3 regions of the Colwellia sp. MB02u-9 genome follow, and region 2 is predicted to be linked to each of the others. Evidence: predicted binding sites of a transcription regulator. Region 2 holds the regulator's gene; each other region holds the start of a gene.
What was found. The regulator sigma-54, encoded in region 2, starts transcription at its own class of promoters, with help from an activator protein. The targets are predictions, from matches to a motif close to GTTGGCACGNNNNTNGNNT.

Region 1: flgA (flagellar basal body P-ring formation chaperone FlgA) is a predicted target of sigma-54. The motif match lies at 5,552-5,570, and genes of this name have one in related genera.
Region 3: H4J65_RS12810 (formate/nitrite transporter family protein) is a predicted target of sigma-54. The motif match lies at 4,561-4,579, and genes of this name have one in related genera.

The regions. Positions count from the first base shown of each region.
Region 1 covers NZ_JACGVF010000096.1:148,874-159,379, forward strand. The annotation lists gene tkt (transketolase) at 1-10, opposite strand, end outside; gene H4J65_RS13040 (hypothetical protein) at 321-470, shown strand; tRNA gene H4J65_RS13045 (tRNA-Arg) at 849-924, opposite strand; gene H4J65_RS13050 (flagella assembly protein FlgT) at 1,052-2,215, opposite strand; gene H4J65_RS13055 (FlgO family outer membrane protein) at 2,647-3,291, shown strand; gene H4J65_RS13060 (LPP20 family lipoprotein) at 3,320-3,784, shown strand; gene H4J65_RS13065 (flagella synthesis protein FlgN) at 3,882-4,313, opposite strand; gene flgM (flagellar biosynthesis anti-sigma factor FlgM) at 4,340-4,654, opposite strand; gene flgA (flagellar basal body P-ring formation chaperone FlgA) at 4,729-5,421, opposite strand; gene H4J65_RS13080 (chemotaxis protein) at 5,605-6,540, shown strand; gene H4J65_RS13085 (protein-glutamate O-methyltransferase CheR) at 6,580-7,410, shown strand; gene flgB (flagellar basal body rod protein FlgB) at 7,476-7,874, shown strand; gene flgC (flagellar basal body rod protein FlgC) at 7,877-8,296, shown strand; gene H4J65_RS13100 (flagellar hook assembly protein FlgD) at 8,315-9,004, shown strand; gene flgE (flagellar hook protein FlgE) at 9,197-10,506, shown strand, end outside.
Region 2 covers NZ_JACGVF010000100.1:198,260-208,765, forward strand. The annotation lists gene H4J65_RS17025 (lipid asymmetry maintenance protein MlaB) at 1-101, opposite strand, end outside; gene H4J65_RS17030 (ABC transporter substrate-binding protein) at 164-811, opposite strand; gene mlaD (outer membrane lipid asymmetry maintenance protein MlaD) at 811-1,281, opposite strand; gene mlaE (lipid asymmetry maintenance ABC transporter permease subunit MlaE) at 1,341-2,117, opposite strand; gene mlaF (phospholipid ABC transporter ATP-binding protein MlaF) at 2,114-2,923, opposite strand; gene H4J65_RS17050 (calcium/sodium antiporter) at 3,290-4,270, shown strand; gene H4J65_RS17055 (KpsF/GutQ family sugar-phosphate isomerase) at 4,287-5,252, shown strand; gene kdsC (3-deoxy-manno-octulosonate-8-phosphatase KdsC) at 5,255-5,800, shown strand; gene lptC (LPS export ABC transporter periplasmic protein LptC) at 5,797-6,363, shown strand; gene lptA (lipopolysaccharide transport periplasmic protein LptA) at 6,395-6,874, shown strand; gene lptB (LPS export ABC transporter ATP-binding protein) at 6,875-7,606, shown strand; gene H4J65_RS17080 (RNA polymerase factor sigma-54) at 7,658-9,163, shown strand; gene hpf (ribosome hibernation promoting factor) at 9,200-9,487, shown strand; gene ptsN (PTS IIA-like nitrogen regulatory protein PtsN) at 9,517-9,975, shown strand; gene rapZ (RNase adapter RapZ) at 9,982-10,506, shown strand, end outside.
Region 3 covers NZ_JACGVF010000096.1:92,622-103,127, reverse strand. The annotation lists gene H4J65_RS12825 (EAL domain-containing protein) at 1-1,620, shown strand, start outside; gene H4J65_RS12820 (sigma-54-dependent Fis family transcriptional regulator) at 1,804-3,675, opposite strand; gene cynS (cyanase) at 4,014-4,454, shown strand; gene H4J65_RS12810 (formate/nitrite transporter family protein) at 4,633-5,445, shown strand; gene H4J65_RS12805 (bifunctional protein-serine/threonine kinase/phosphatase) at 5,775-7,478, shown strand; gene H4J65_RS12800 (ice-binding family protein) at 7,694-8,458, opposite strand; gene H4J65_RS12795 (xanthine dehydrogenase family protein molybdopterin-binding subunit) at 9,252-10,506, opposite strand, start outside.

The DNA of each region.
Region 1 (10,506 bases), on a different contig from region 2:
GCGACGGCATATTTGCTCCAATTATTATAAGATTTGATGGGATATAAATTGCGCTTATTTTCGCCTAGACTACCCCTTAACTGCAAATGTTATTAGCATTTTTCTATGATTATTTTTAACTTAGCTATATTTATATACTTTAAGGCTTACTTAGCCGTGTTAACTGTCGTGAATAGATCTGGTGATTAAATCGACAATAAAAGCTGAATGGGCCGAGTAAGCGCTTGAAATTAAAATTAAGATCCTTTAGTGTTGATGGCTTGTATGTAAAAAAAAATAAAAACTTAATAAAAACATGCAAGCTGACATAGGATTAAATAATGAACAGCTCGTCGTCACGTGGAATTAAGCTGACTACGGTAATATTAGCAGTATTAGTATTAGCCATATCAGCATTGTTGAGCACTGGCTCAGCAGCAGACAACAAGGACGTTGTAATAGAACAAACAGATAGTGAACTAGTGATTTAGCGCATTTAATAATCAAAGCCTCGCAATTGCGGGGTTTTTTTATGTACGCTAAGTCAGTTGTATCAGGGTGGTAGGATGCATGCTCTAGGGTGTAGGTCGTTATTTATCACTTATTTTACAATCTGTTACACTGAAAATAAGTCAACAAGTAAGTGTGAGAAATTGACACGACATACACAATTTATATTATCTTGTGTTGACAGCCTCTAGTCGCAGATCGCTTTAAAATAATGCCAATAGATTAATTTTTTGCTATTTACCAGCGTCTTAGCCAAACATCAGGCTAGATAAAATAACTCACCATAAAATTTCAGTACCGCTAGTTATAGTACCGATAGTTATAAAGCGCTTACCTGCAAAGTTTGTATCAATAATTACTGGCGTCCCCACCAGGACTCGAACCTGGAGCAGCAGCTTAGGAGGCCGCAGTTTTATCCAGTTAAACTATGAGGACATGATGCAAATAATTATAGTGCTAGCCTATGCTACAGCTATTTTATAAATTAGTATTCAAAAAAATACACTTTACAGCGGATAACTATTTAATTAATAGTCATAATTTGTAACCTTGATCAAACTTTCTAATACCTTACCGCTAAGTCGTTAATTTGGATGTTGTCTAATATGTGCTGCTCAGTGGTGGTAGCCCGGGCACTGTCTTGACTCACAGAAGTTACCATAACTTTATAAGGGCTGATGTTAAAACCTGAATAAGAGCGCTTATCATCACTGATAAAATTATTGAAATGTAGCAAAGAAAATTCATCACCTATTTTAACCCCGTGTCTTTTTCCTAAGTTAAAAGTCAGTGAGTTACCTTGTACTTGCACAATTCTGCCCTGGGTTGGCTGACACATCATGTTCTCATCAATATCACTGACCATGTTGTCTAAGGTCAGACTAATGCTTTGGCCATAGTCACTTTGCCAAAAGTTATGGCTAGTAACGTCAACTTGTTTGCGCTTATCGAATTGCCAAGGGGCAGAGCTTTGATAGTGTTTAGCCAAAACTCTTTCACCTGTGGTACCGTCGTGAATATAAAGGGCAAGATTAAATTGGCGTTGATAGACGTTTTTTTGCCAAAACTGCCAGTTATTATTTTCGTCATTGGCGAGAGAAAGATCTTGGATCTCTGAAAACAGAACATACTGGCTATCTGTCATGTTGGCTAATGACATGGTTAAGTTTTTTAAACTTTGGCTTTGCAAGCTTTGGTTATAACGTGAAAATTCTGTTTTAGTTTGCAAGGCCAGTTTAGTCTCCAAATAAATACCTTGCTGCTGTATTTTATTAGCGAGTTGTTGGATTAAGGTGCTATCAATAGCGTAGATGTTACCAATATTAGCTTGTTCACGGTGTAGTATATTACTGCGGGTTAACAGCATGGATTTTTTATAATCAGCCGCGAAGCACTTTTTTTCTTGTGGAAAAATATCAGCCCGAATGGTGACAGTGACCAAGTCGTCGCTATAGTGTTCACTGACCAACTCTAATGAATTCACACTGCCACTGGCACGAATGCTAATTTCGTCTTGGGTCAGTAAACCATTAACCACTTGTTGAACACTTGACACTGAAGCACCGGCAACCAGTAAGGCTTTTTTCAACGCGTTGTGCATGGCTTGTGTTTTTGCTGTTTTGTTATCAGCATTTACTATGCTCGCCACACCTTGCGATACATACCATTGTCCGACACTAGCGCTACTATATATAGCACAGCAAAGGCAAAATAAACTTAAGCGCATAAAGGTCTCTTTTAATAGGGAATCAATCTCTGTTTTTAAATATGCAGGTTTTGTGCCTATTTCAAAGAAAAGTTCAACTCAAGATAAGTAAAGCGGCCCAATAAGCTAGTTTCATCGGTATTAGGTTACTGATAGAGATGCAGCCTTAGGGTTTTACCAGGCATTAAAAATCCTATATGGTTTGGCAAAAGCTGGCGCTTGGATAAAAAGGGGTCTTGAAAGTGATAAAGCATCAGTGCTGAAAAAAAGGTGACAATAGGCAGAACAATAAGGCATAAAACTATGCCCGCTAATCTGCGAGTATAGTTTAATCTACCATGCTTTAGGCCAAGTTGAGGTGAAATAAAAATATTGGCGCGGATCATGCTTTAATATTTTTATTAATTATTTTCATTAATTTTATGACATTAGCATTAATTGAGGAGAGCTCAATGAAAAATTGGCTTATAGCAATAATAATACCGACAGTGATGTCGTGTTCTGTGACAACCAAGGACGATTTTTATCGATCTTCTTATGCCGATAAACAAGAAATTGACAGTTTTAAGTTACCTCGTCATGCGATAAATGACGTGGTGAAAGGTCTTGCCTATCAAATGCTGGAAAGTAGCACCTTTGTTACGCCTAAAACGCCAATCGCTGTTGCATCATTTGTCGATTTGAAAAATTTAGAATCAACTAACTCGTTAGGCAATCAATTGTCAGAAAGTTTTATCCATGAAATGCAACGACATGGCTTGGTTGTTATTGATTTTAAAACTACCGGACATATTCGTGTAACGGCCGATGGTGATTATGTTTTTAGTCGCGATTGGAAAGAATTGCCCGAACGTCAGATAATTGACTATGTTGTTACAGGCACTATGATGCAACAAGATGAAGGGGTGTTAGTCAACGCAAGAATGATTGGCATGCAATCTCGAGTTGTGGTGGCAACGGCGCAGTCTTTTATTCCTGCTTGGGTTGTTGGTGATGATTTTAATCGCCATGAAAATGTTAAAATGAAAGATGGCATGATCTTGCGTGACAGTACCAAACTCGCTGACGATGCACGTGCCATTGCGATACAAAAGTAATATTATCAAACAAATGTCTAAGGTCAATATGAATACTTTACGTTATGGTATCGGGATTTTTTTAAGTGCTTTAGTGTTAAGCGCCTGTTCTTCGGTGTTTGATAAACAGGTGGAATGGCAAAACGTGAAACCTGAAAAATTTCCTGTCTTAACCGCCATAGGGCAAGCACCAATTAGTTTGCAGAATTCTCAAAACAAAACCCAGCGTATGCTAATGGCAATAAAAGCTTCAAAAATTGCTGCTTATGCGGAGTTAGCTGAACAAGTTTATGGTCAAAATATTAATGGTAGCACCACCATGTCTAATTTAGTGCTTGATAATCAACAATTACAGGCATCAGTACGAGGCATTATTCGTGGCGCAAAAGTCGTTAAAAGCTATCCGGTGGGTGACAGTTATACCACTGAGTTGAGTTTAGATTTTAAAGATGTTTATGAAATTTATATCGCGACATCTAACCGCAAAGAAATAAAGCATATCTCATATTACTAGCATTATTACTAGCGTCATTGAATTGCGCTGTATTTTAGTACCATTAAAAAAACCAGCTATTGCTGGTTTTTTTGTAGATAACCTAACACATATAAAGCTAAGCTTTTATACCTAAGCTACTGAGTCCGCCTGAGGTTTTTCCTTTACTATTATAGGTCATGGATGACTTGTTATGATTCTCTAGTAATGAGGTCTTCATGCGTTCTACAGATAATTGTGATTGCTGAATGATCAGGCCATTAATTTGATTCTGTTTTTTACAGCGCACTAAAATGGCTTCGATATCTGATAGTAGGCTGGTGAACTTGCCCGCTAGTTTTTCTTGTTTGAATTCAAAACTTTGACCAATGGCATTGTCAATTCTCTGAATCGCCAAAAGCAGGTCGTTTTTGTCTGCGGTAAGCTGAATAAGTGCATCAGGGTTTTGCTGTTGCAGTACATCTTTCTCAGTGTCTAATAACGTCTCTAATTGCGTTAATTGCGATAATTGTTGAGAAACCAATTGTTGCGGTGTTAGTTTTTCAGACACTTAATGTACTCCATTTTAGTAACACGTTAGCCAAGTTCAAATTCAAAATTGGCGATACTTGCTGCTAGCTTTTCTGGATTTATTTTATAATCGCCAGAGGCAATAGCACTCTTTAATTCAGCAATTTTTTTCTCATTGACTACAGGAGAATCAGCGGCTTGTTTTTGCAGCTCATTCATTTGTTTTGCTTGCGGGGTAATAGATACCGAATCACGCGTTGCCAATTTAGCTTGTTGCGAGGCATTGCTACTTTCGCTAACTTGCTGTTTGGTCTGAACTTGCTGTTCAAGTTTTTGTTTTACTTGATTGGTGTTATTCAAGTTGTTGATATTAATAGCCATTATTGTATCCTACTTACAACAGTTATTGGTTTCTAACCTTTTATCGGCAAAACAGCAGAAAACTTAAGCAATTATTATAAATTAATTATCACTTGGTTAATAGCGTTAACTTGCCCCTGAACCACACGACCAGACTTCCTATTTCGCACCGATATAATTTCGCCTAAACTGCCGTCATTTAAGGCAATGCCAAAAGACTTAATTTCAAAATGTGCCGACTTAGCAATAATATTCACCGGCTCGCCTTTACAGACAAAACAGGTATTTTGATTAGTAATAGCACTACCTTGAGACAAGTTTCTTTTTGTGCGAGCACCCACCACTACTTTAGGGTCGGTAAGCACTGTGCCTCGTATTTGCCCGTTATCTTTAAATATAATTTCGATATTAGCGTTACTAAGCAAAGTACCTTTGCTTATTCGCATTTGCGTTACCAATACAGGTACAATGGTGTGAATTTTTACTGGGATATACAACTGCCAAGATTCTTCGTCAGGACAAACAATTTTAACATTTACGTTTCTACCAATATGCTTTTCAGGTATATTTGCCGTCAATGGTAATAAACAAGGCTGTAATGTAATTCGGGGGTCTATTTCAGAAACTTCAATCTTCAGTTTTCCTCGTGCTGGCAAACTGACATTGTCTTCAACATAGGATTTGATGAAGTTATAGAGATAATCACGATCGAATGTCATGGCTGAACTAGCGTTAATACTGGCCAAATAAATAAGGGTGATTGCTATTACTATCTTTAATTTGTTCATAAGTTATATCTGACTGCTAGGAAAATAAAAATACACGTCCAACTTAATTAAGTTTAATTCAGTACAATTTAGCACGAATAACGTCAAAGTATTTACGTTGTTGCAATGCTAGTGCTTTAAACGTTAAAACAATCAAGAATCGTGCCTTTGTTATACTTTCATTGGCACACCAAAGAGGTTTTTATGGCAAGTATATTAGACACAGTTAATCAACGTACCCAATTAGTTGGCCAGAACCGACTGGAGTTGTTGTTATTTAAACTCATTGGTAAACAGCGTTTTGGTATCAACGTATTTAAAGTGCGTGAAGTTATGCCATGTCCTAGGTTGACCGTAATACCTAAGCAAAACAAATTTGTTAAAGGTGTTGCTCATATTCGTGGTCAAACTATTTCGGTTATTGACTTAAGTAAAGCCACGGGTGGTCCGGCCATTGTGCAAACAGAAAGCAGTTTTGTGATTATTTCTGAGTACAACCGAACTGTGCAGGGTTTTCTTGTTGCCGGTGTAGAGCGCATTGTAACCTTGAGCTGGAAAGATATTATGCCGCCGCCAGAAGGTGCGGGAAAGTTAAGCTACCTTACGGCGGTAACCAAAATTGACGACGAACTGGTATCGATTCTTGATGTTGAAAAAATTCTCAATGAAATCAATCCTATTTCAACAGAGTTAAGCGAAGGTGTTGCTGATGCAAGCGTTGGAGAGGCTATTGGCGAACGAGTGATTATGATTGCTGATGACTCGACCGTGGCACGAAATCAAGTTAAACGTGCTCTTGAACCTTTGGGGTTAACTATGCTGTTAGCAAAAAATGGTCAAGAAGCGCTCGATCAATTACAGGAAATTGCTCAAGGGTGTCAAAACAGCATCACTGAAAAAGTCGCTTTGTTGATTTCTGATATTGAAATGCCCGTGATGGATGGTTATACCCTAACAGCAGAAATTAAGCAGAATGATCGCATGAAAAATATGCCGGTTATTTTGCATACTTCGCTAAGTGGTGTTTTTAACAATGCCATGGTAGAGAAAGTAGGGGCTGAAGATTTTATTCCTAAATTTCATCCCGACGAGTTAGCGACTGCGGTTAAAAAGTGGTTAAAGCATGATGAGATTGCTTAATCTTTGTTTGCAGTATTTAAATAAGGTGGACCACAGCTAGTGTTAACTAAACAACTTGATGATAAAAGTTATCATCAATTTAGAATGTTTCTAGAGCAGCAATGCGGCATTGTTTTAGGTGAAAGCAAGCAGTACCTGGTGAAAAGTCGCCTGGTACCTCTGATGGCAAAATTTGATGTCGCGTCTTTGGCTGAACTCGTCGCGCAAACACTTAATCCCGTTAAACGACAATTACGCGCTGCCGTTATTGATGCCATGACCACCAATGAAACCTTATGGTTTCGAGATGGCTATCCCTTTGAACTATTGAAAAAAGATCTACTGCCAGGCTTTAAAAACCAGCGAGCGCCATTAAAAATTTGGTCAGCGGCAAGCTCATCAGGACAAGAGCCCTATTCAATAGCCATGGCGATTTATGAATTTCAACAGAGTAACCCAGGCGCATTTCCTGGCGGTGTTCAAATTATTGGCACTGATATATCTACTACCATGTTAGATCATTGCAAACATGCTCATTATGACAGTTTAGCCTTATCACGAGGCTTATCTTTGGAGCGGCAACGACAGTTCTTTGAAAACAGTGGTAATGGCATGTTAAAGGTGAAAGACGTGATTAAAAAAATGGTCAGTTTTCGCCAACTTAACTTGTTAAATAGTTATAGTTTACTGGGCCAGTTTGATTTGGTTTTTTGTCGTAACGTATTGATTTACTTCGCTCCTGAACTAAAATCAAAAATAATTTCTCAAATACACGGTACGTTGAAACAAGACTGCTTTTTATTTTTGGGTGCCTCAGAATCGCTGTCAGGTATTAGCCAGAATTTTAACATGATCCGCTGTAATCCTGGTATTGTTTACCAAAAAAAATAACCTCTTCGTATAACTTTGGCATAAATATTGAATAAATACCTTCATTCTTCTGGAGGTATTTTTTTATGGCTATTAGTTTTGATAAAGCATTCGGTATTCACCCGCAAGGTCTACAAGTGCGTGCTCAACGCGCTGAACTTATTGCCAGTAATATTGCCAATGCCGATACACCAGGCTACAAAGCCAAAGGAATGGACTTCAAAGCCGCATTAGCACAAGCCGCCTCAAAACAACAAACCGGTATGACCCGTACCAACGAGAAACATTTCGACGTGCGTATGGAACTTAACAACGGTGTCGGTTTTCGTATACCTGATCAAGCCGATACAGGTGACGGTAACAGCGTAGACGTACAAGTGGAACGAAACTTGTATCTAGAAAACTCTATGGAATATCAAGCAAGCCTACAATTTCTTACTAGTAAGATTAAAGGCTTAAAACAAGCAATTACTGGAGGGCAATAATAATGAGCCTATTTAATGTATTTTCTATTTCCGGTTCAGGCATGAGCGCACAATCTGTCCGCTTAAATACCACCGCGAGTAATATTGCTAACGCTGATAGTGTTAGCAGTAGTGTCGGTGAAACCTATCGTGCCCGCCATCCAGTTTTTGCCGCCGAGATGCAAAAAGCTGCCGGAGGACAAAATGAGTCGGTAGGTGTGGAAGTACTTGGCATTGTGGAAAGCAATAAACCACTTAATGTTGAATATGCTCCAGATCATCCAATGGCTGACGGCGAGGGCTATATTTACAAGCCGAACGTTAACGTTATTGAAGAAATGACCAACATGATTTCTGCTTCTCGTTCATATCAAACCAATGTGCAATTAGCGGAGTCAGCAAAAAACATGCTGAATAAAACGCTAACACTTGGTCAACGCTAAGGTTAAATAGGACTTATCATGGAAACAGTATCTGGCTCTAGCCTATTAGATAATATTCGTTGGCAACAAGAGAATTCAACTCCTGAGGCCGATGACACGCGCGGTATGTTAACGCAGGAAGATTTTTTCGCCTTGCTCACCCAAGAACTTTCAAATCAAGACCCGACTAAGCCGGTTGAAAATAATGAGATGATATCTCAGATGACCGCATTCTCAACCACTGATGGCGTGACAAAGTTAAACGATCAATTTTCCAGTTTTGCTGCTTCAATGTCGTCTAGCCAAGCCCTGCAGGCATCGTCGCTGGTTGGTCGTAGTGTTTTAGTTGAAGACAACGTCTTTGGTACAGAAGAAGGTCAAGCGGTAAAAGGCAAGTTAGTGACCGACCAAGCGGCAAGTAATGTCAATATTTACGTCGAAAATGTTGCCGGTGAAGTTATTCAAACCGTACCTGTGGGGGATGTATCCGCAGGTGAGTTTACCTTTACTTGGGACGGGAAAAACACCAATGGCGAACCGGCACCAGAAGGGGCTTATCGTTTTCGTGTTGCCGGCCTAGTCGATGGTAATGCATCAGAATTACAAGCGATGACTTACCGTAAAGTAGACAGTGTCACTTTGGCCGGCAACGGCGGAAGTATTTTATTAAATCTTAACGGTGGTAGCACCATGAAACTTTCTGATGTAGTCGAAGTTTCTCAAGGTTAACTATACCAATATCACTAATTATCTGATCATTTTTACTGGTTAAAATAACCCACTACTGCGTTATTTATTTAATAATTAGAACAACTAGTTATTAAAATAAATGCCTTATATTTGGCCATTTTTCCTGCGTATAAAGTAGACCACCTAATTAATGAGATAGGTATTAAACAATTTTTTGTATGAGGTGAAATTATGTCATTTAATATATCATTGAGCGGATTAAACGCAGCTCAGAAAGATTTGGATATAACATCCAACAACATTGCCAATGTAAACACCACTGGCTTTAAAGAATCACGAGCAGAGTTTGTTGACGTTTATGCGTCTTCACTTTTATCAGCCGGTAAAACTAAAGTCGGTGACGGTGTTTTGACAGCTGATGTGGCGCAACAATTTTCACAAGGTAGTATTAAGTTTACCAACAACTCCTTAGACTTGGCAATTACCGGTAACGGATTTTTTGCTACCGTACCAGAAATTGGTAGTTTAGAAACTTCATATACCCGATCGGGTCAGTTTAAATTGAACCAAGACAATTTTATTGTTAATTCTCAAGGTGGGCACTTATTGGGCTTTCCTGTTAATGGCGATGGTTCATCGACCTCAGTAAATTTAAGTACCGCCGAGCCTATTCGTATTCCAACCGCCTCAGGTGCACCACAGAGAACCTCAGAAGTTGATGTGCGAATGAATTTACCCGCAGGTGAAGCCTATATTAAAGATGCGCCAGGAAACTTTGACTCCACGGATCCATCAACATTTAATCATTCAACATCAGCAACGGTATTTGACTCATTCGGTGACAGTCATATTATGACTTATTACTTTGTCAAAGATAATCCAACGACCAACCCTAATCAGTGGATGATGTTTACCGCTGTTGATGACGAGATGGTTGATTTAGAGGCTGATCCTGGGCAGAGTAACCCCATTGCGGGGGCAGCGTCTGGACCGCTATCTGATCGCATATTACCTACACCGCCTTATGATGGGGTAGAGACCGGAGTTGTTGGTGCCAGATTAAGCTTTAATTCAGTAGGCGATTTTACTGGCATAGTGCCAAGCTTAGATGACGGCGGATTAACGACGCGCGCTCTTGGCGGCAACATCTTATCGAACGGTGCAGATCCTACTCAGACCATAAGTGTTAACTTTAATTTAGATCCCTCAGGTCCGAATCCAGATGAACCCACACAGTTTGCTTCCAACTTTCAAGTCACCTCTTTACAACAAGATGGACTAGCAGTTGGTCGATTAACCGGTATTGATATCGGCGGTGATGGTTTGGTCAGGGCGATATACAGTAATGGTACTTCCGAGCCTTTATCACGTATTGCGATGGCAAATTTTGCCAATGATCAGGGCTTAGAACAGGTTGGCAGCACTGGTTGGAAAGAAAGCATCGCCTCTGGAGAAGCGCTAGCGGGTGAAGCGGGTGCGGGTACCTTTGGTTCGATAAGTTCTTCAGCATTAGAGCAATCTAATGTTAATTTAACCTCTGA
Region 2 (10,506 bases):
ACTAATTTACGGTACTTTTTATCAAATGCAGGCGTTATTGTAGCACGGGTTAACGCACCACTAAAAATCGCTTTTTGCTCTGCTTGTTGGACTTCTATCATTTTTATCTACTAACAACCTTATAATACGCTACTTTGTCTGTATGCTTGGCAAAAATTAACTTTTATGATTTAAAAACAATACTCTTTGCACTTTTTTCTTTTAGCATTTCAGTGACATGAGCTAGCCCTTTTTGACGGATCAAACCACTTAACTCCGCTTGTTTGCTGTCAAGTAAGCTGACACCTTCTGCTACCATATCATAGGCTTTCCAGTCGCCGGTTTTTTTATGCTTACGCACACGAAAGGAAATATTAATTGGACCGCGACCTGGCTCTATTACACTCGTATCAACAGACACTACGCGATGTTCAGCAAAATCTTCTGCCGGTGCAAATTCGACCTTTTGGTTATCGTACAAGGTAAAAACCTGCGCATAAGCGGTGATAAGATACTCACGAAATGCCGGTACAAACTCAGCTCGGTCAGCCTGATTGGTTTTCTTGAAGTTGCTGCCAATCACTTTATAAGCGGCATATTGATAATTTATATACGGCATTAATTCTTCGCGAACGATGGTTTTCAATAAATTAGGCTCTGCACGTATCGCCACTTGTTCATCAGCAAAACGCTTAAAAGTAATCTCGGCAACCGTTTTAATCATTTGATAAGGGTCTTTTTTATCAACATCTCCTGTGGCGCTAACCGATATCGAAAAACCTAGCAGTGCTAAACAAAAAAAGCATTTTTTCATCGCATTATTTATCATCATTAATCACCGCTGCCTTGGCTGAATAAAAATTGACCGATCAGTTCTTCTAATATCAATGCAGGTTTGGTGTCTTCAATATAATCACCTGGTTTTAAGATTTCAACTGAGCTATGAATAAAGCCTGGTAACAAACCTACATATTGTTCACCTAATAAACCCGCCGTTAATATTGACACTGAAGTCGCTTCTGAGAAGTTATTATACTCGGCAAAAATTTCTAACGTCACTAAAGGCGTATAATCTGCACTGTCTAACGAAATTGCACTGACACGGCCGATAACAACACCCCCGACTTTTATTGGCGAGCGAACTTTCAAGCCGCCAATGTTGTCAAATTTGGCATATAACTGATATGTATTGCCAGTTCCTGTAATACCGCTGTCAGCTACTTTTAGTGCTAGCATTAACAATGCAGCAATACCAATTGCAGCAAAGAGTCCGACCAATAATTCTATTTTTTTCGACACCATGTCTTCCACCAAATTCAAATAATATTTAACTAAATAACCGCTATAAATTTTTACAAAAATTAACTTGTAAACATTATCGCGGTTAATACAAAATCTAATCCTAAAACTAATAGTGACGATTGCACTACGGTTGAAGTGGTTGCTCGGCTAATACCTTCAGAGGTTGGCTCACAAGCATAACCTTTATAAACCGCGATCCAAGTCACCACAAAAGCAAATACTACGCTTTTAATAATGCCATTTAAAACGTCTTTTTCGAAAGACACTTGTGACTGCATTACCGACCAAAACGTACCGCTGTCAACACCTAACCAATCAACACCGACTAAATGAGCGCCTAAAATACCCACCGCAGAGAATATAGCCGCTAACAGTGGCAAACTGATAAAACCAGCCCAAAAGCGCGGGGCAATAACACGACGCAAAGGATCTACGGCCATCATTTCAAGGCTAGAAAGTTGCTCTGTTGCTTTCATCAAACCTATTTCAGCGGTCAGCGCAGACCCAGCTCGACCAGCAAAAAGTAAGGCGGCAACCACTGGACCTAACTCACGTAATAACGACAAGGCGACCATTGGTCCTAAGCTAGCTTCAGCGCCAAAATCAACCAGAATAGTATAGCCCTGTAAAGCCAATACCATGCCAATAAACAAACCCGAAACAACGATGATAACTAAAGATAATACGCCAACAGAGTACAATTGGCTCAACAACAAAGGAAAACCTTTGCGTGGGTTTGGAATATGCAAGAGCGCTGATGCTAACATCAACAAAGCTCTGCCTAAGCCTGAGATTTGTTCGATAATGCTATGACCCAATATTTGCAGCTGATTCACTTCTCAACACCTCGACCAATTAACTCTTCACTATATGACGCCGCAGGATAATGAAATGGCACTGGGCCATCAGCTTCACCTTTAACAAATTGCTGCACTAAAGGTGAGGTGTGCGCGTAGATTTCTTCTGGCGTACCTTGGCCAATAATTTTTTGCTCGGCAATAATATAAATATAATCTGCAATACTCATCGCTTCTGGAACATCATGAGAAACCACCACAGAGGTTAATCCCAATGCATCACCTAGTTGATGAATGAGCCGGACAATCACACCCATAGAAATAGGATCTTGGCCAGCAAAAGGCTCATCGTAAAGTATCAATTCAGGATCAAGCGCAATTGAACGAGCTAATGCTGCTCGACGCGCCATACCACCAGAGAGTTCATTGGGGCGTAAATTTCTTGCACCACGCAAACCCACCGCTTCTAATTTCATTAGCACCATTTTTTCAATGATGTCTTCTGATAACTGAGTATGCTCGCGTATAGGAAAGGCGATATTGTCGTAAACACTCATGTCGGTAAACAAGGCACCACTTTGAAATAACATACTCATACGTTTACGTATGTCATATAACGCACTACGAGACAATTTAGGAATGTCGTGGCCATCGAAAAGGATCTGCCCAGACTCTGGTTTAATTTGACCACCAATTAAGCGCAATAACGTTGTTTTACCAATACCACTTGGCCCCATTATCGCGGTAACTTTACCTTTAGGAATAGACAAACTAATGCCATCATAAATAACACGCTCGTTACGCTTAAAGGTCATGTTTTTGATATCAACTAAAATTTCAGACATATCGCTTGGAATAACATCACTGTTAATTATTGTTTTATGTAGTAGAATTCTACCGCAGCGCAACACCTCAGTCATTACAAATTCACAACTATTTAGTGCTAAAAGAGTAACCAAAAGTATATAAATGTAACGCAAGTGTAAAGTTAGCGTAATGAATAAGCCTTTTTTTTGGCTTAGTTATTTTATTGTGAATCCACGTGCCAATAATATCAGAAAAAGTTTATAATGCTTTTCGCTCACGTTATGTTAGCAAAATGAGTATTAATTGAGTGTCATCGGTTACCATCAGTGGTTTATAATTCCTCTTTGTCTTTCATCAATTAGCACAAACACTATTTATTTATCTTAGCCAAACAGGAGCTTTGAATGTTCATCCAAATTTTGATCTTATTACTTTCACTAATCACTTTAGTGTGGAGTGCAGACAAATTTGTATTTGGTGCCTCAGCATTAGCACGAAATCTGGGTATTTCTCCCATGATAATTGGCTTAACTATTGTTGCTATGGGCTCTTCAGCACCTGAAATGATGATAGCGGTCACCGCTTCTTTACAGGGTAATGTAGATACTGCCGTCGGCAATGCCATTGGCTCAAATATTACCAACATTGCGTTAGTGTTAGGCTTAACCGCACTGTTTCATCCTTTATCCGTTTCCTCAACGACCATTAAACGTGAAATCCCGCTTATTTTGGTTGTTACGGCTATCGCGACATATATGCTAGCAAACAGCAACTTTAGTTTTAATGAAGGCTTAATACTGATTATTGGTTTTGTCCTTTATATCGCCACCTTACTTGTCGTCACGTTAAGGCGTGCAAAACAAAACCCTATCGACGATAAAATGGTCTTAGAAGCAGAACAAGAAGTGCCTGATGGGGTCAGTACCAAACAATCGGTAATCTGGTTAGTGGTCGGTATGATACTACTGCCGCTCAGTGCTAGTTTTCTGGTTGATTCATCAATATTTATCGCCAAAGCTTTTGGTATTAGTGATTTAGTCATCGGCTTAACGGTTATTGCTATTGGTACTAGCTTACCTGAGTTAGCTGCCAGTATTATGAGCATCATTAAAAAAGAAGATGATTTAGCGCTCGGTAATATTATTGGTTCGAATATCTTTAATATTCTTGCGGTTTTATCGTTAGCTGGCTTAATTGCGCCAGGCGATATCGATAATGCCGCCGCGGTGCGTGACGCGCCATTTATGCTGGCAACAACCTTCTTATTATTTATACTTTGTTTTAGTCGAGGTGGAAAGTTTCGCATCACGCGGGCGAAAGGGTTACTATTATTAGCCGTATTTATTGGTTATCAAGTGCTACTTTTTAGTCAAATCAACAGGTAACAAGTGGTTTATAGCAATGAAAAACTTTAAACAATTAGCCCTAAATGTCATTAACATTGAGCAGCAAGCTATTGCACAATTGTCGCAATTTATTGACGACGACTTTGTTCAAGCTTGTGAGTTAATGTTTAATTGTCGGGGCCGCGTCATCGTGATTGGTATGGGTAAGTCGGGGCATATTGGTGGCAAAATTGCCGCAACCTTGGCGAGTACTGGCACACCCGCATTTTTTGTTCACCCGGGTGAAGCAAGCCATGGCGATCTAGGTATGGTGACTGTTGATGACGTGGTACTGACCATTTCTAATTCGGGTGAAACTGGCGAAGTCTTAGCCATTATTCCGGTCCTAAAGCGTATCGGCACAAAACTTATCGCCATGACGGGTAATCCTGACTCTACCCTGGCTAAACTTGCCGATAGCCATGTTTGTGTAAAAGTAGCACAAGAAGCTTGCCCATTAGGCTTGGCACCCACCTCTAGCACCACAGCAACCTTAGTGATGGGCGATGCCCTAGCGGTAGCTTTATTGAATGCGCGCGGCTTTACTGCCGATGACTTTGCCTTATCTCACCCCGGTGGCAGCTTAGGTAAAAGGCTATTATTACGTTTGGCCGATATCATGCACAAAGACGAACGTCTGCCCACAGTAAGCCAAGAAGCTAAAATAAAAGATGCCTTAGTTGAAATGTCACTCAAAGGCTTGGGTATGACCGCTGTTGTTGACGCAAACAATCGCTTAATAGGTCTGTTTACTGATGGTGATTTACGCCGTATTTTAGATGAAGAAATTAATATTCATCAAGATAGCATTACCAGCGTAATGACAAAAAACCCTTTAGTGGCTAAGCAAGATATGCTGGCGGCTGAGGCATTAAAGATCATGGAAGACAAAAAAATTAACGGCTTAATTATTGTTAACGATAATAACCAACCCATTGGCGCGATGAACATGCATGACTTATTAAAATCTGGAGTGCTCTAAAGTTGAACAGTTTATACGGAAAAGTAGCGCCAAGTGTTTGGCAAAAAGCGCAAAAAATCAAACTCTTTGTTTGTGATATAGACGGCGTTTTTTCAGATGGTCGTATTTACTTAGGTAATAATGGTGAAGAATTAAAAGCCTTTCATACTAAAGATGGTTATGGCGTTAAAGCCTTAGGTGCAAGCGGCGTTGATGTAGCGGTGATCACGGGCAGAACCTCAACTATTGTGCAAACCCGGATGAGTGCATTAAATGTTAAGCACATAGTACAAGGTGAAGAAAATAAGCTACCGGCTTTAAAAGCTATGCTCGCCGCATTAAAGTTAGCGCCTGAACAAGTGGCTTACATCGGCGATGATATGCCAGATTTTGACTGCCTTAATTATGTTGGTTTTAGTATTGCGGTCAATGACGCACACCCCGCCATTTTAAAATCTTGTGACTACACCACCTATACCCGAGGTGGTTTCGGCGCCGTGCGCGAGACTTGCGATCTTATTATGCAAAGCCAAAACACCTTAGCTGATGCAACGGGTTCAAGCGTATGAATCGCATATACCTTGTTAGTATAAGCTTATTTTTATTGGCCTTAACCACCTATGGCTTACTTGAATGGTATGGCGCGAAGGAAGAAACCAGCAACATTCTCGATACCGCGAATAACCCTGAATTTATTGCTGAAAACCTTAACAGTGATGTTTATAAAACCACTGGGGCATTATCTTATAATGTAGAAGCAAAACGCATGGAACATTATGCTGAATTAGGGGTCACACACTTTGAATATCCACGCTATACCTTATACCCAAGGAACAACAAACCTACTTGGCAAATCACCGCCAATGAAGGCACCTTGTATAATAACAATCGCGTAAAATTAGCAAATCGCGTACGTTTAATCGCCACTGATAAAGAAAGTTTGATACAGGAAGTGCATGGTAAAAATTTAGAAATGGACTTAAAAACTAATATTATCAGCTCAGAGCAAACTATCTTAATATTAGGTAAAGGATTTACTATGTATGGCTCAGGATTAATTGTAGACTTAAACACAACACAGATGACATTGACCGAACATGTACAAACTATTTATAAAAAAATTAAAAAATAACTTATATTGTCTCACGGCGTTAGCATTATTAGTGCCTGTCGCAAGTGCAGAAAAATTTAACGTAGAACAAGAGATTAAAATATCTTCTTCACGCCAAGCTGCCGATCTCAAAAATAAAATATTCAGTTATATTGATAATGTCATTATTTCTCAAGGCACACTAACCATACATGCCGAGTTAGTACAGGTTATCACCCAAGAAAACAGTGACAGCAAAATTTATATTGCCAAAGGCTCTCCAGCGACCTTTGAACAAACGCTTCAAGATGGTAGCCCAATCAATTTGCAAGCCAATGAAATCCGTTATGAGCCGAGTATGAATACCGTCGTTATTTCAGGCAATGCTCTCCTTAGCCAAGAAGGCAGTAAAGTGAGCGGCAGTAAAATCACCTACAATTTTGCCACAGAATATGTCAATGCCGAAAGCCTTGAAAATGCTAAAGTTGAAACCGTATTACAGCCAAAGAACAAAACTGAATTGCCTATAAAATCAAAGGATAAGCAAGAGTAAATGTCAACTTCTACATTATCAGCAACCGGCCTTGCCAAGTCCTATAAAGGCAGAAAAGTGGTTAAAAACGTCAGTATGCACGTTTCCGCTGGACAAATTGTTGGCTTATTAGGGCCAAATGGCGCAGGTAAAACTACCTCTTTTTATATGATTGTTGGCTTGGTAAAGAACGACAGTGGCTCAATTGTCTTAAATGATGAAGATATAACCTTACTGCCGATGCACGAGCGCGCGAGAAAAGGTATCGGTTATTTACCACAAGAAGCCTCTATTTTTCGTAAGTTATCGGTTCATGACAACATCATGGCCATTTTACAAACACGTAAATCACTTAGTGATGTTGAGCGACAAGAAAAACTTGAACATTTATTAGAAGAGTTCAACATAGGCCATATAAAAGATAACTTAGGCATGAGTTTATCTGGCGGTGAGCGCCGACGAGTTGAAATAGCCCGGGCATTAGCCGCAGATCCTAAATTTATATTACTGGATGAACCCTTTGCCGGTGTTGACCCGATTTCAGTAGGTGATATAAAAAAAATTATCCTACACTTAAAAGATCGTGGCATAGGTATATTGATCACAGATCACAATGTGCGCGAAACACTTGATGTTTGTGAGCATGCCTACATCGTTAGTCATGGCGAACTTATCGCTGAAGGTAATTCAAAGCAAATTCTTGCAAATCAACATGTAAGAGATGTATACCTTGGTGAACAATTCACGCTATAGTGAATAAAACCAATTGAATTAATGAATTTGAATAGGGAAAAGAAAACGTAAATGCGTCCTACTCTGCAACTCCGTATCGGACAACAGTTAACGATGACCCCGCAATTGCAGCAGGCGATCAAACTGTTGCAATTATCAACTTTGGATCTTCAACTAGAGATTCAAGAAGCACTTGAAAGTAATCCTTTGCTTGAAGTTGACGAAACGCACGATAACAATTCAGAAAGTACCCCTGACCATTTAGAAGCAGGATATTCGGTAACGGTAGGCGAAAACTCAGCAGCATCCTCTGATGGCAGCGAAGACTCCACTCCCTCGATAGACGAAATTAGCTCCTCTGAAGGTTTAGCAAAAACAGACATCCCCGAAGAACTCAACAGCGATAGCACATGGGATGATAACTTCAGTGCTGGTGTTAGTAGTGGCGGTGTTGGCCATGCCTCAGAAGATTATACTTATCAAGGTGAAACGAAAGACTCATTACAAGACCATCTAATTTGGCAGATGGAACTAACGCCCTTTACTGACACTGATAGAACCATTGCCATTGCCATTATTGAAGCCATAGATGAAGCCGGTTATTTAACCGTTTCAGCCGAAGAGATCTTAGAGAGTGTCGGTATTGATGGTGTAGAACTTGATGAGATTGAAGTGGTGTTAAAGCGTATTAACGTATTTGACCCCATTGGTGTTGCCGCTCGTTCAATTCCAGAGTGCTTGCGTATTCAGCTCAATCAATTTGCTAAAGATACCCCTTGGTTAGCGGAAAGCAAAATCGCCGTCAGCGAGTATATTGACTTGCTCGGTAATCGTGATTATCGTCAATTGATGCGTAAATTACGCTTGAAAGAAGAGCAATTACGCGAAGTTATTCGCCTAATACAAAGCTTAGATCCCCGTCCAGGTGATAGCGTCATCAAAAGTGAAGAACAATATGTTATCCCAGACGTGTCTGTTGAAAAGAAAAACGGCCGCTGGACAGTAGAGCTCAATCCTGACACTGCCCCTAAACTATCGGTTAATCAGCAATACGCCGCTATGTCTCGTTCAATGAAGTCATCTACTGATAATCAATTTATTCGCTCTAACTTGCAAGAAGCAAAATGGTTTATTAAAAGCTTAGAAAGCCGTAACGAAACACTTTTAAAGGTTTCAAATTGCATTGTGCAACGCCAACAAGGCTTTTTTGAACACGGACCTGAGTCAATGCGCCCTATGGTATTGAACGATATTGCCGAAGCCGTAGATATGCATGAATCAACCATTTCTCGTGTGACCACGCAAAAATATATGCACACACCTAGAGGGATTTTTGAGCTTAAGTACTTTTTTTCTAGCCACGTAAGTACTGAAAACGGCGGCGAATGTTCATCAACGGCTATTCGTGAATTAATTAAAAAGCTAGTGGCTGCCGAAGTACCTGCAAAACCACTCAGCGACAGTAAAATGGCAGATATTTTAGCAGAACAAGGTATACAAGTGGCAAGGCGTACCATTGCCAAATATCGAGAGTCACTTTCTATACCGCCATCAAATCAACGTAAAAGCCTATTGTAGGCAGTTTTATTCAGCCAATAAAGAGGATTGAAATATATGCAAATTAATCTTACTGGACACCATGTCGATGTTACCGATTCATTACGTGATTATGTCAATGGCAAGTTTGAAAAACTAGAGCGTCACTTTGATCATATCAATAATGTACATGTAGTATTAACGGTAGAAAAACAGAATCAGATTGCCGAATCAACGGTGCACTTAAGTGGCACTGAAGTTCATGCTAAGGCACAACATAGTGACATGTATGCATCGATTGATGCATTAATTGACAAGCTAGATCGCCAAATCTTGAAATATAAAGGCAAAATCAACAAACATTAGCGCCATTTCGCTATAGGTCTTAGAAGTTTATGAAGTTGCAAGACATCTTAACCCCGGACTGCACTATTTGTGCAGCACCGGGTGCCAGTAAAAAACGTATATTAGAATATTTAAGTCGCTTGGCCGCCGATAAACTCGACAGCCATGATACTTTTCAGCTCTTAGAAAGCTTAGTTAAGCGTGAAAGATTGGGCTCAACGGGCATAGGTAATGGCATTGCTATACCTCATGGCCGTTTAGAAAATGCTACGCCTACGAAACCTATTGCCGTGGTTATTACCACAGAACAAGCGATTAATTTTGACGCTGTTGATCATCGTCCCGTTGATATTTTTATCGCCTTATTTGTTCCTGAAGAAGAATGCCAGAGCCACTTGAGTACGCTGCAAAGTATCGCAAAAATTTTTCGTAACAAGCAATTTTGCAAGCAAGTGCGTAAATGCCAAAGTAATCAAGAACTGTTTCAGTTAATACAACAAGCGAGTTAAACACGGATGAAATTAATTATTGTAAGTGGCCGTTCAGGCTCAGGGAAAAGTGTTGCACTGCGTGTTTTAGAGGATTTAGGTTATTATTGTGTTGATAATATCCCTGTCAACTTGTTACCCGCACTTACCCATACGGTGATTAATGATTATGAAAATGTTGCCGTAAGTCTCGATGTTCGTAACCTGCCAGCCGATCCTAACGACGTACCCGAAATTATTGAATACCTGCCTAATGCAGTAGAATTGAGCATACTGTATTTAGATGCTGATGATAGTGACCTTATTCGCCGGTTCAGTGAAACGCGACGTTTACATCCGTTGATCAAGCAAAATATTGCGCTAGACCAAGCAATTGCCTTGGAGAAAAAATTACTTGAGCCCATTTCCAGTCGGGCTGACTTATACATCAATACCAGTCAACTAACACCACACCAACTCGCTGACTTAGTTAGAGAGCGAATTCTGGGTAAAACGTCTGGTTCAATGGTGGTTGTGTTTGAATCATTTGGTTTTAAACATGGTGTACCACAA
Region 3 (10,506 bases), on a different contig from region 2:
ATTGATGTTAACAAAAAATTTACTGCCATTGCCGGTTACTCCCGTGAGGAGGTCGTTGGCCAAGCCCCCATTTTCTTTCAAACAGACCGTCATCCACCTGAGTTTTATAGTGCGCTGTGGCAAGTTATTAAATCTTCTGGCCAGTGGGCTGGTGAAATATTGAGTCGTCGCAAAAATGGTGAAAAATATGTTGCCGGCATCACCATCAGTGCCGTAAAAGATACCGTTGGCAAAGTCAGCCATTATGTTGCCCTCTTTAGTGATATTACGCTGCAAAGATATCATCAATATCAATTAGAGCAGATGGCCCATTACGATACTTTAACTAAGCTACCTAACCGTGCATTACTTGCCGACCGACTAAATCAAACCATGTTGCAATGCCAGCGTCATCATCATTCACTCGCGGTTATCTTTATGGATTTAGATGGCTTTAAAGAGGTTAATGATATCTATGGCCACGCTATCGGGGATGAACTACTTATTATCGTCTCTGGACGTATGAGTGATGCCTTACGTGAGGTGGATACACTTGCACGCCTGGGTGGTGATGAATTTGTTGCCGTATTAAGTGATTTAGTTAACGCTGAAGATTACAAAATGGCATTAGAGCGCTTATTACGTGCAGCGTCAGAGCCTATCACTGTTGGTGATGTGGTGTTAAAGGTGTCAGTTAGCATAGGTGTTACGCTCTACCCTCAAGATGATGCCGATGCCGACATACTTATCCGTCATGCCGACCAAGCCATGTATATGGCGAAAAAGGCGGGTAAAAATTGTTATCACTTGTTTGATAGCGCCCTCGATAACGCCGTTAATCTCAAACAGGAAAACATCAGTCATATCAGTTCAGCACTTAATAAACATGAGTTTGTTTTGTACTATCAACCGAAAGTGAATATGTCTACCGGTGAAGTAGTAGGCGTAGAAGCATTAATCCGCTGGCTACATCCTGTCCGCGGTTTAGTGCCGCCATTAGATTTTTTACCGCTAATAGAAAACCACACCATGAGTCTCGATATAGGTGAATGGGTTATCGATACCGCGCTGAGCCAAATAAGCCAATGGCAAAGTATAGGCATTACTTTACCGATTAGCGTCAACATTAGTGCTTATCAACTCCAGCAAGCTGATTTTGTTGAACGCTTGGCGACATTATTAGCGGCACACTCTGATGTGTCAGCTCATTTGTTAGAATTAGAGATATTAGAAACCAGTGCCTTTAGTGACATCAACTACATTATAGCGACCATGAAATCTTGTATTGGCCTGGGTGTGCAGTTTGCCCTAGATGATTTTGGTACTGGATATTCCTCTCTAACCTACCTCAGACGCCTACCCGCCAACCTGATTAAAATAGACCAGACTTTTATACGCGACATGCTCACTGACGCAGATGACTTAGCCATTGTTTTGGCTGTGGTAAGTTTGGCGAAAGCCTTCCAGCTTGAGGTGATTGCTGAAGGAGTAGAAACTGTTGAGCATGGCACGGCTTTATTACAATTGGGTTGTAATAAAGCCCAAGGTTACGGCATCGCAAGGCCGATGCCCGCCAGTGACATTCCAACCTGGCTGAGCAGTTGGCAGCCTTATCAAGCTTGGCTTGGCTACCTTAAATAATATGATGCAAGTATTATAAGTACTCTGGCAGCCACAAGGTGGTAAAGCATCTCAGGTCTACATAGGATTAATTTAACGCAAAATAATCATAATATTGTTCTCAATCGTCAAGATAATAAAATGTGGTAACTGTCTAGTCCATAGTATTTTTATAACATCCAACAGCCACTAGCTATCACCTGATTAAGGAGTAAATTCCTGACGATTTAAGCCATATTTTTTTAACTTTGACGCCAATGTTGTCGGTTTTAAGCCTAATAGCTGAGCAGCACCCTTCTCACCATAAATTTTACCTTGGCAATGTTTTAACGCATTAGCCAAATTCGTTTTTTCAAGTGATTTTTGCTCCTCTACTCTCATCAACTGCGGAGCAACTTTAGGGTTAAATGATTCATGATTAAATACCGATTCATTAGCCAAAAACTCGAAGTTTATTTTATTACTTTTGGCTAAGATTATCTGACGTTCAATAATATTTTCCAGTTCTCTAATATTGCCGGGCCAAGGGTATCGAGTTAAATACTGCATTTGCGAAACTGACACTTGTGGTTTAGGTCGATTAAAGTTTAAACACACTTTATCAATAAAATGTGTTACTAAAAGCGGAATATCATCGCTACGCTCTCGTAATGCCGGTGAATGAATAGGAAATACATTGAGCCTAAAATATAAGTCTTCTCTAAATTTATTCTGCTGAACCAAGGTCTTTAATTTTTGATTAGTGGCTGAAATAACTCTGACATCAACATGTCTGGTTTTCGACTCTCCTACCCGCTCAAACTGCTGCTCTTGTAATACCCGCAGTAATTTCCCTTGCAGTTGTAAGGGAATCTCACCGACTTCATCTAAAAAAATAGTCGCGCCATCCGCCAGTTCAAAGCGTCCAACTCGGTCTGATATTGCGCCTGAAAAAGCGCCTTTTACATGACCAAAAAATTCACTTTCAAATAAGTCTGCCGGAATTGCCGCGCAATTAACTCTAATTAATGGCCGGGCTTTTCGTTCACTGACTTCATGAATCGCCCTCGCAATTAACTCTTTACCTGTACCTGATTCGCCAGTAATGATGACATTCGCATTAGTAGCTGCCACTAATTCTATTTGATTAACCATATGCTGCACCTGCATACTCTGACCAATGATCTGGTGATGATTAAAATCTGCATTTAATTCTTCAAGCAAATACGCATTATCCATTTCAAGGCGCTCTTTTAGTGTATCTACCTCTTTTAAAGCGTTTAACAATTTAGCTTGAATAGACTTTCTTTGTGTTATGTCTCGAAAAATAACTACGGCGCCGATTAATAAACCATTTTCAGTTACTGGGGTACTTTTATATTCTACCGCCACTGGCATACCACTTTTTGACCAGAACACTTCGTCATCAACACTGTGTACTTCTCCATCTTTAAAAGCAGCATAAATTGGGCATTTGTAAGCGTGGTAATGCTCGCCATTGGCATGCGAGTGATGAATCACGTCATGAATACTTTTCCCAACAAGTTCTGCTTTCCCCCAGCCTAATATTTGCTCGGCCGCTGCATTTACAAAGGTGGTATTCCCGTCAACATCTACGCCATATATGCCATCACCTACCGCACTGAGTAACAATTGATTTTGTCGCTCAATTTCTTCAAATACACTTTCGTTGGCATTCCAATGGACAATACCCGCTTTATATTTAGCTTGCGCTGTTGCTTGGTGGTAACGGGCATAAGTCACTTTGGCACTTTGACAAGAGAACAAAAGCTTATTATCTAAAGCGCTAGCCGTAATATCTAAATATATTTTTTCATTATTGATGGTGAGAAATAGATCGTTTGTCCACGCTTCGCCCTGCGCTAATATTTGTTGAGTAAAGTGAATTAACTTATCTAAACAGCCAGTAAAAAACTGCGTTACGCTAACCTTTGTTAACGTATTATTTTCTAACTCGACGTCGCTTTTGATAGCAAATAATACTGCAGCTTTGTGGTTTAACTGCAAAATTTTATTATTAAAAGGATCAATATATAACAGTGCGTTAGGTGCATTTAAAAATAAGTTCGCTTGCATAAAACATTCCTGATGACTTATCAACTAACCCCACCATTCAATTTCTAAGCCAAGCAACGATATTTCGTGACAAACAGCACGAAATATCGTTTATCACGAAAAACCGTTGCCTTGCACAGACCAGTAAAATAATTAATATAAATAAAAATCAGTGGTTTAATTAAATTTTAGCTATTGGCATAGTTTTCGCAATTGTTAATGTCAGTAGATAACAAGGTTAGTCGTTTGATGGTTAAATCAACGCGTAATTTAAGGTGCTTGCACTGTATTGAAAATAACGCACCAAGATTAAACAGCTAACTTAATCAAATAATATTTTTATATCTTAAGGAAGTCACATGAATAAGCTCGATGTAACTGAAGCAATATTTGCAATCAAAAATGAAAAAGAACTTAGTTGGCAGAATATTGCAGACGCTGTGGGTATGTCTATCGTTTGGACAACCTCCGCCTGTTTAGGCATGAACAGTTGGCCTGAAGTTGAAGCTGATAAAATCATTGAATTTTTAGCCTTACCTAAAGAAACAAAGCAAGCCCTAATGGCCTACCCAACCAAAGAGTGGGATAAGTCAGTACCACAAGATCCATTAATTTATCGTATCTACGAAGTGGTAGGCGTCTATGGCGATACCCTTAAAGAGGTTATTCAAGAAAAGTTTGGTGACGGCATCATGAGTGCTATCGACTTTTCTATGGAAGTAGAAAAAGAAGAAAATCCAAAAGGCGATAGAGTCATTTTAACCTTGAATGGTAAATTTTTACCCTATAAATCATGGTGATCTTATTTGGTGCGCCAAGCTAATTAAAGTTGTGCAACGCTGGCAAATAAAGCAAAAAAAACCAAATGAAAAATTATATATTAAATAAAAATCAATACGTTACATGACTGGCATTCAACTTGCTTTGTTAAGTAAACAGTAAAATGAATTAACCTTACTATTAAATAGAGATATAACAATGGCTTATATAGAACCCAGTGAATTTGTAACCAAGATGGTGGACGCAGGTGAACAGAAAGTTTACATGTCTACCAAAGATACTCTTATACGTGCTTTTATGGCCGGCGCTATTTTAGGCCTAGCTGCGATATTTGCGATTACGGTGGCAACTAAAACAGGTAGCCCTATTTTAGGCGCCTGTCTTTTCCCTGTTGGTTTTATCATGCTTTATTTGATGAAGTTTGATCTACTCACTGGTGTATTTACACTGGTACCATTAGCCTTATTAGACAAGCGTCCTGGTGTTACCTTTGGCGGTGTAATGCGTAACTGGGGCTTGGTCTTTCTAGGTAACTTTGGCGGAGCAATGACCACAGCCTTTTTAATGTCCTTTATTTTAACTTATGGTTATTCGGCTGACGGCGGTGCTATTGCAGCTAAAGTAGCAAGTATTGGTGAAGCAAGAACCGTAGGTTACCAAGAACATGGCTTAAGCGGCTGGATCACTATATTCTTCCGCGGCATGTTATGTAATTGGATGGTATCAATGGGTGTGGTTGGTGCGATGATCTCTACTTCTGCTGGTGCTAAAATGGCCGCCATGTGGATGCCCGTAATGTTGTTCTTCTTTATGGGTTTTGAACATTCAATTGTTAACATGTTCTTATTCCCATTCTCAATGATCATGGGGGGTGACTTTACTGTTTATGATTATTTGGTATGGAACGAAATTCCAACGGTACTAGGTAACCTTGCTGGTGGCTTATTATTAGTAGGTTTACCATTATACTTTACACATGTTAAAACATCGCCAAGCAGAAAAATTGCTTAATTCACACTTTATCAATGGTTTATTCAAAGCATAAGCTTGTATGAGTCAATTAATAAATAACTAATACAAATTTGATTAAATAAGTGCTCTACTTTTTAATGGGGAAAAATGGCTAAATACAAGCCATAAAATTTAGTCAGTAGTTATGCTACTTATAAATTTTATAACGCCGTATTTTTTCATTGTAACCATTAAAAATAAGCAGGTAATTAATCAAATTAGAATAATATCAATGTAGATAAAAGACTTCGTAATTTAGGTTATGAAGTCTTTTTATTGCTTCAAACTTTACCGATTTAAGCTAATTTTAATACCATTGGAAACAAGTAATGAGTCAAGCATTAACTGTGAGTATTGGCGGCGCGACCAATAAAGGTCGAAAAAAAATCAATCAAGATTTTCTCGGCAGCATCATTCCTAAAGAACCCATGCTTAGCAGCAAAGGGATTGTACTTGCCATGGCTGATGGTATTAGCTCAAGTAACGTCAGCCAAATTGCCAGTGAAACAGCAATATCGTGTTTTTTAGAGGACTACTACTGTACCTCTGATTCGTGGTCTGTTAAAAATTCTGCACAAAAAGTCATTAAATCGATTAATTCATGGCTTTATTCGCAAACACGTAATAGCCCTTATCGCTTTGATAAAGACAAAGGCTACGTCTGCACCTTCAGTGCACTGATATTAAAATCAAATACGGCACATCTTTTTCATTCAGGTGATACACGAATTTATCGTTTATCAGGTCAACAATTAGAGCAATTAACCGAAGATCACCGCCGAGTTGTTTCCACCGATGTTAGCTATTTAACCCGCGCTTTAGGGATTAACCAAACATTTGACATTGATTATCAAAGCCAGCTACTTGAGCAAGGCGATATCTATATTATTGCCACTGACGGCGTTTACGAGTTTTTAAATAATGCTCAAATCGCCAATAGCATTAATAATGCCCAGAGCTTAGATAATGCCGCTGATAGCATTATTACACAAGCACTTGCCTTAGGGAGTGATGACAATCTCAGTGTTCAAATTGTCCGTATTGATAACGTGCCCAGCTATCAGCTTGATGAAGTGCATCAACTGACCTTGTTGCCATTGCCGCCAAGACTTTCACCAAGAATGCAGTTTGATGGTTATGAAATTATCCGCGAAATATATATTAGTAGCCGAAGCCATGTTTTTTTAGCACGCGACAACGACACACAGCAAACCTTAGTAATAAAAACGCCATCCACTGAATTAAGAACCGACACGCGATACCTTGAGCGTTTTATGCTAGAAGAATGGATAGCTAAACGCATTAACAATCCACATGTTGTTAAAGCGATTATTCCAAAAAGAAAGCGTCATTATTTATATTTAGTGACAGAATTTATTGATGGTATTTCGTTAAATCAATGGATGATAGACCATCCAAAACCAAGCTTAGAACAAGTTAGAAATATTATTGAGCAAACCGCAAAAGGCTTACAGGCTTTTCACCGCCAAGACATGATACATCAAGACTTACGCCCAGCTAATATCATGATCGACAATACTAAGACGGTAAAAATAATAGACTTTGGTTCAACCTTTATTGCCGGTGTTACCGATGCTAACACCGAAGAAATTATGCGCGGTACCATTCGTTATTCAGCCCCTGAATATTTTTTAGGACAATTAGGCACACAGGCATCTGACCTTTATTCGTTGGGCGTGATCACTTATCAAATGTTATCAGGTAAATTTCCATATGGTCGTGAAATAGCACAAGCGAACAGCGTATCAGCGCAACGTAAGCTCAACTATAAACCGATGATCAATGATAATACTGAATTACCCCTTTGGATTGACGATACACTTGAACGCGCTTTAAAAATTGATCCCTTAAAACGCTACTCTGTGTTATCAGAGTTTGTTCATGACTTGCGACAGCCGAATAAATTATTTTTAACAAAAACTAAGCCACCGCTAATACAGCGTGATCCTGTCATGTTTTGGCAATGGGTTAGTCTTATTCTATTACTGCTGTTGATTGTACAGGCACTTTAAAAAATATTTTCCAGTGTATGAATTTATACGTTCATGACTTAGCTTGAAATTAACAAAATTATCGCTATTAGTTTTGTAATAAATGAGTTTTTGCAATAAATAAATTTTGACCGTTTTGAACAATGAGATAAAGAGGGTTAGAGAGTTTACTCTCTAACCCTCTTTATCATTAGCGTGTCGATACTTTACACTAGTCAGCAGACCTTGCTTTTTTATTATGGCCTTACAGGAAATTCAACCGGTGCTGTAACGGTATTTTTTTGCAATGTCACCGCGGTTCCAGAGAAGAGTCTGCCTTTGACTTCGGTGTGTGTATTCAAAGAAATCAATGTTTTACTCAGAACAATACCTTTAAAAAAGGCATCTGTTCCAAGGGCAGTTTGACCTGCAACTTGCCAGAAAATGTTCTTGGCTAATGCACCACCAGCTAAAGTAACCCTAGTGCTATTCGCCTGATTCAAATTACCTGATACCTGCATTATCCAAACATCATTCGACGTGCCCTTAAAGGTAACATCTGTACTGATATTGACGTTCGTAGACCATTTATAAACGCCAGGTACTAGCGTTAAACCGCCAATTTCTCCTGCGCCAAGTTCTGTGCTATCTGCTGGGCGTCTTGCAGCGTCATTATAGGCAGTTTCCATATCACCCACGGCAACACCGAGGTCGTATGCTGAATTTACCGCACAGAGTGGACCATTGGCGTCAACCGTGAAAATGGTGCCTGTTACTTCAGGGCAGCTGATCAGCAGCGCTGCACCGGTAATTGGACTAGTACCTACATTGCCTGTAATAGCGGAAGTTTTCACATCGGTAATGCCAGATTTACTTAAAATAGTGAAAGTACCTGCAGCGCCAAGTTCAACGGCATAAGCACTAGCCGCTCCACTTCCTTTAGCCATAGCATTTCCAGCAAATAAACTAGCGATAATGAGTGGTAATAGTGATTTTTTCGCATTACTTATTAATATCTTCAAAAATATTTCTCCACATGGAACTGTTAACTTCAAGTAACAAAGTTGTTACTAATAGGATTCCATTTTGGCTATTTAAACATAAAAACAAAAGCATATGTTGCTATTAGCAAGATAACTTATAATAACAACTGATATATTTTAAGGAATTTTTCATTAAATCACTAGGGTGAATTAACCATTGAAAAACACCTTCAGGCACTGTTATCGCTATTTATATCACTTACCGCTTGATGAACGTCGCCAGAAAATAATAACAATAAAAAGAACATTGAAGTCCCGATTTTAGCTTAAAAAATTTAATAAACGCAACCATAAAGCTACCGACAATCAGTATTTATCCACCACTAGGTTAAACAATATTGGTACTCAATCCACAAGCACCTAGGGTAAAAATTTTCCTCTTATGGCTTCATACAGTTTAACGGCCATAGTGTTGAACACAGGGAAGGTTTAGTAGCAGGTCAACACTTACCCTTAAGCTAAAACTTTGCCAGCGATGCCTTGATTATTTCAAGATGAACAACCTTTGAGCGATTGTCAGTTAGGGGGTTTTTCTCTGCTCAACAACGGTTAATCCACAGCCTACATTGTATATGCTGAGTTTAGCTGTTTAGCTAAGTATTGTATGCAGCATAAAAATGTTGAGTCTAGAATGTGCAAGCACTTTTAGCATGGGGGCTGAAAATAAAAAGCCCTTAGTCGCGATGAAGACAACTAAGGGCTTTAATAAACGAGTGAGTTATAGTCTTTATATACTCACTATAACTCACTTAAAAGTGACAAAACTTATTGCTTAAGCATTTTTGATTGCTGCGGCGGTAATAGGTAAATCTCGCACTCTAACACCCGTTATTTGAAAAATAGCATTGGCTATCGCCGGTGCTATCGATACTACGCCAGGTTCGCCCAAGCCGACAGGAAACTCATCGCTTTCAACAAATTCAATATCGAGCTCAGGTACGTCACTCATACGTAATGGTGAGTAGCTGTTTAAGTTGAGATTACTCACCTGACCATTTTCTATCGGGCTTTGTTCATGTAACGCTAAACTTGTTCCCCAGAGCATAGAGCCTTGAACTTGCGCTAATGCGCCATCCGGGTGAACAATAACACCAGCATCAACAATCATGGTGAGCTTTTTAACGGTTATTTTTCCTGAGCTAGGCTCAACATGAACCTGAGCAGCACAAGCCATCCAAGCCGGCATGGTACGTTCTTGTCCCGAACTTATCGCAACACCCATGCCTTCATTCTTAGCGAGTTTAACATCTTTGGTTTTTTGCTTAAGAATGTTGAGTACATTCGCTAATCGCTTGGCACCACCAACACTTTCTGGTGCTTTACCGGCTTGTTTACCTAAACCGTCAAGCATGGATAAGCGAAAATCAATCGGATCAGTTTTGCTTTGATGGGCAATTTCATCAATAAATGATTCTAGTCCCCAAACAATCCAACCCTGCCCGACAGATCTTAACCAACCAGGCAGTATGGTTTCTTGTGCTAGGCTATTATTGACCACGCGCACACGATGATTGTCCATGCTGTACCAGTGATCCGCACCACTGGTAGAAAACATATCAACACGCGTTTTTTTATCTAAGCTTTCAGGCATAAATCCTGGTGCCATGGCTAAGGTTGGCCAACCGGCAGCCAGTGCATGCTCCATACCGGTAAATTTATTTTCCTGATCAAACACCGCTCGAAACGAGACGACAGACGGCGATCTGGGTTGATCAAATCTAGAATCATCTTCACGAGTAAATACCATTTTTACTGGCTTGCCAATTGCTTTAGCGGTTAATACCGCAGGTATCGCATAATCGCCGAATAAACGACGGCCAAAACCACCACCGAGATATTGCTGATGCATAACAACTTTGTCATCCGTTACTTGCAGCGCTTTAGCAATTGCTGGCAAGGTTAGCGACTGCCATTGATTACCGGTATAAACATGCCAAAGACCATCTTTTTCTTCTACGGTGGCGTTAACTGGCTCTAAAGCGAAGTGTAAAACGGTATGCGTGCGATAAACCGCATCAATCGATTTA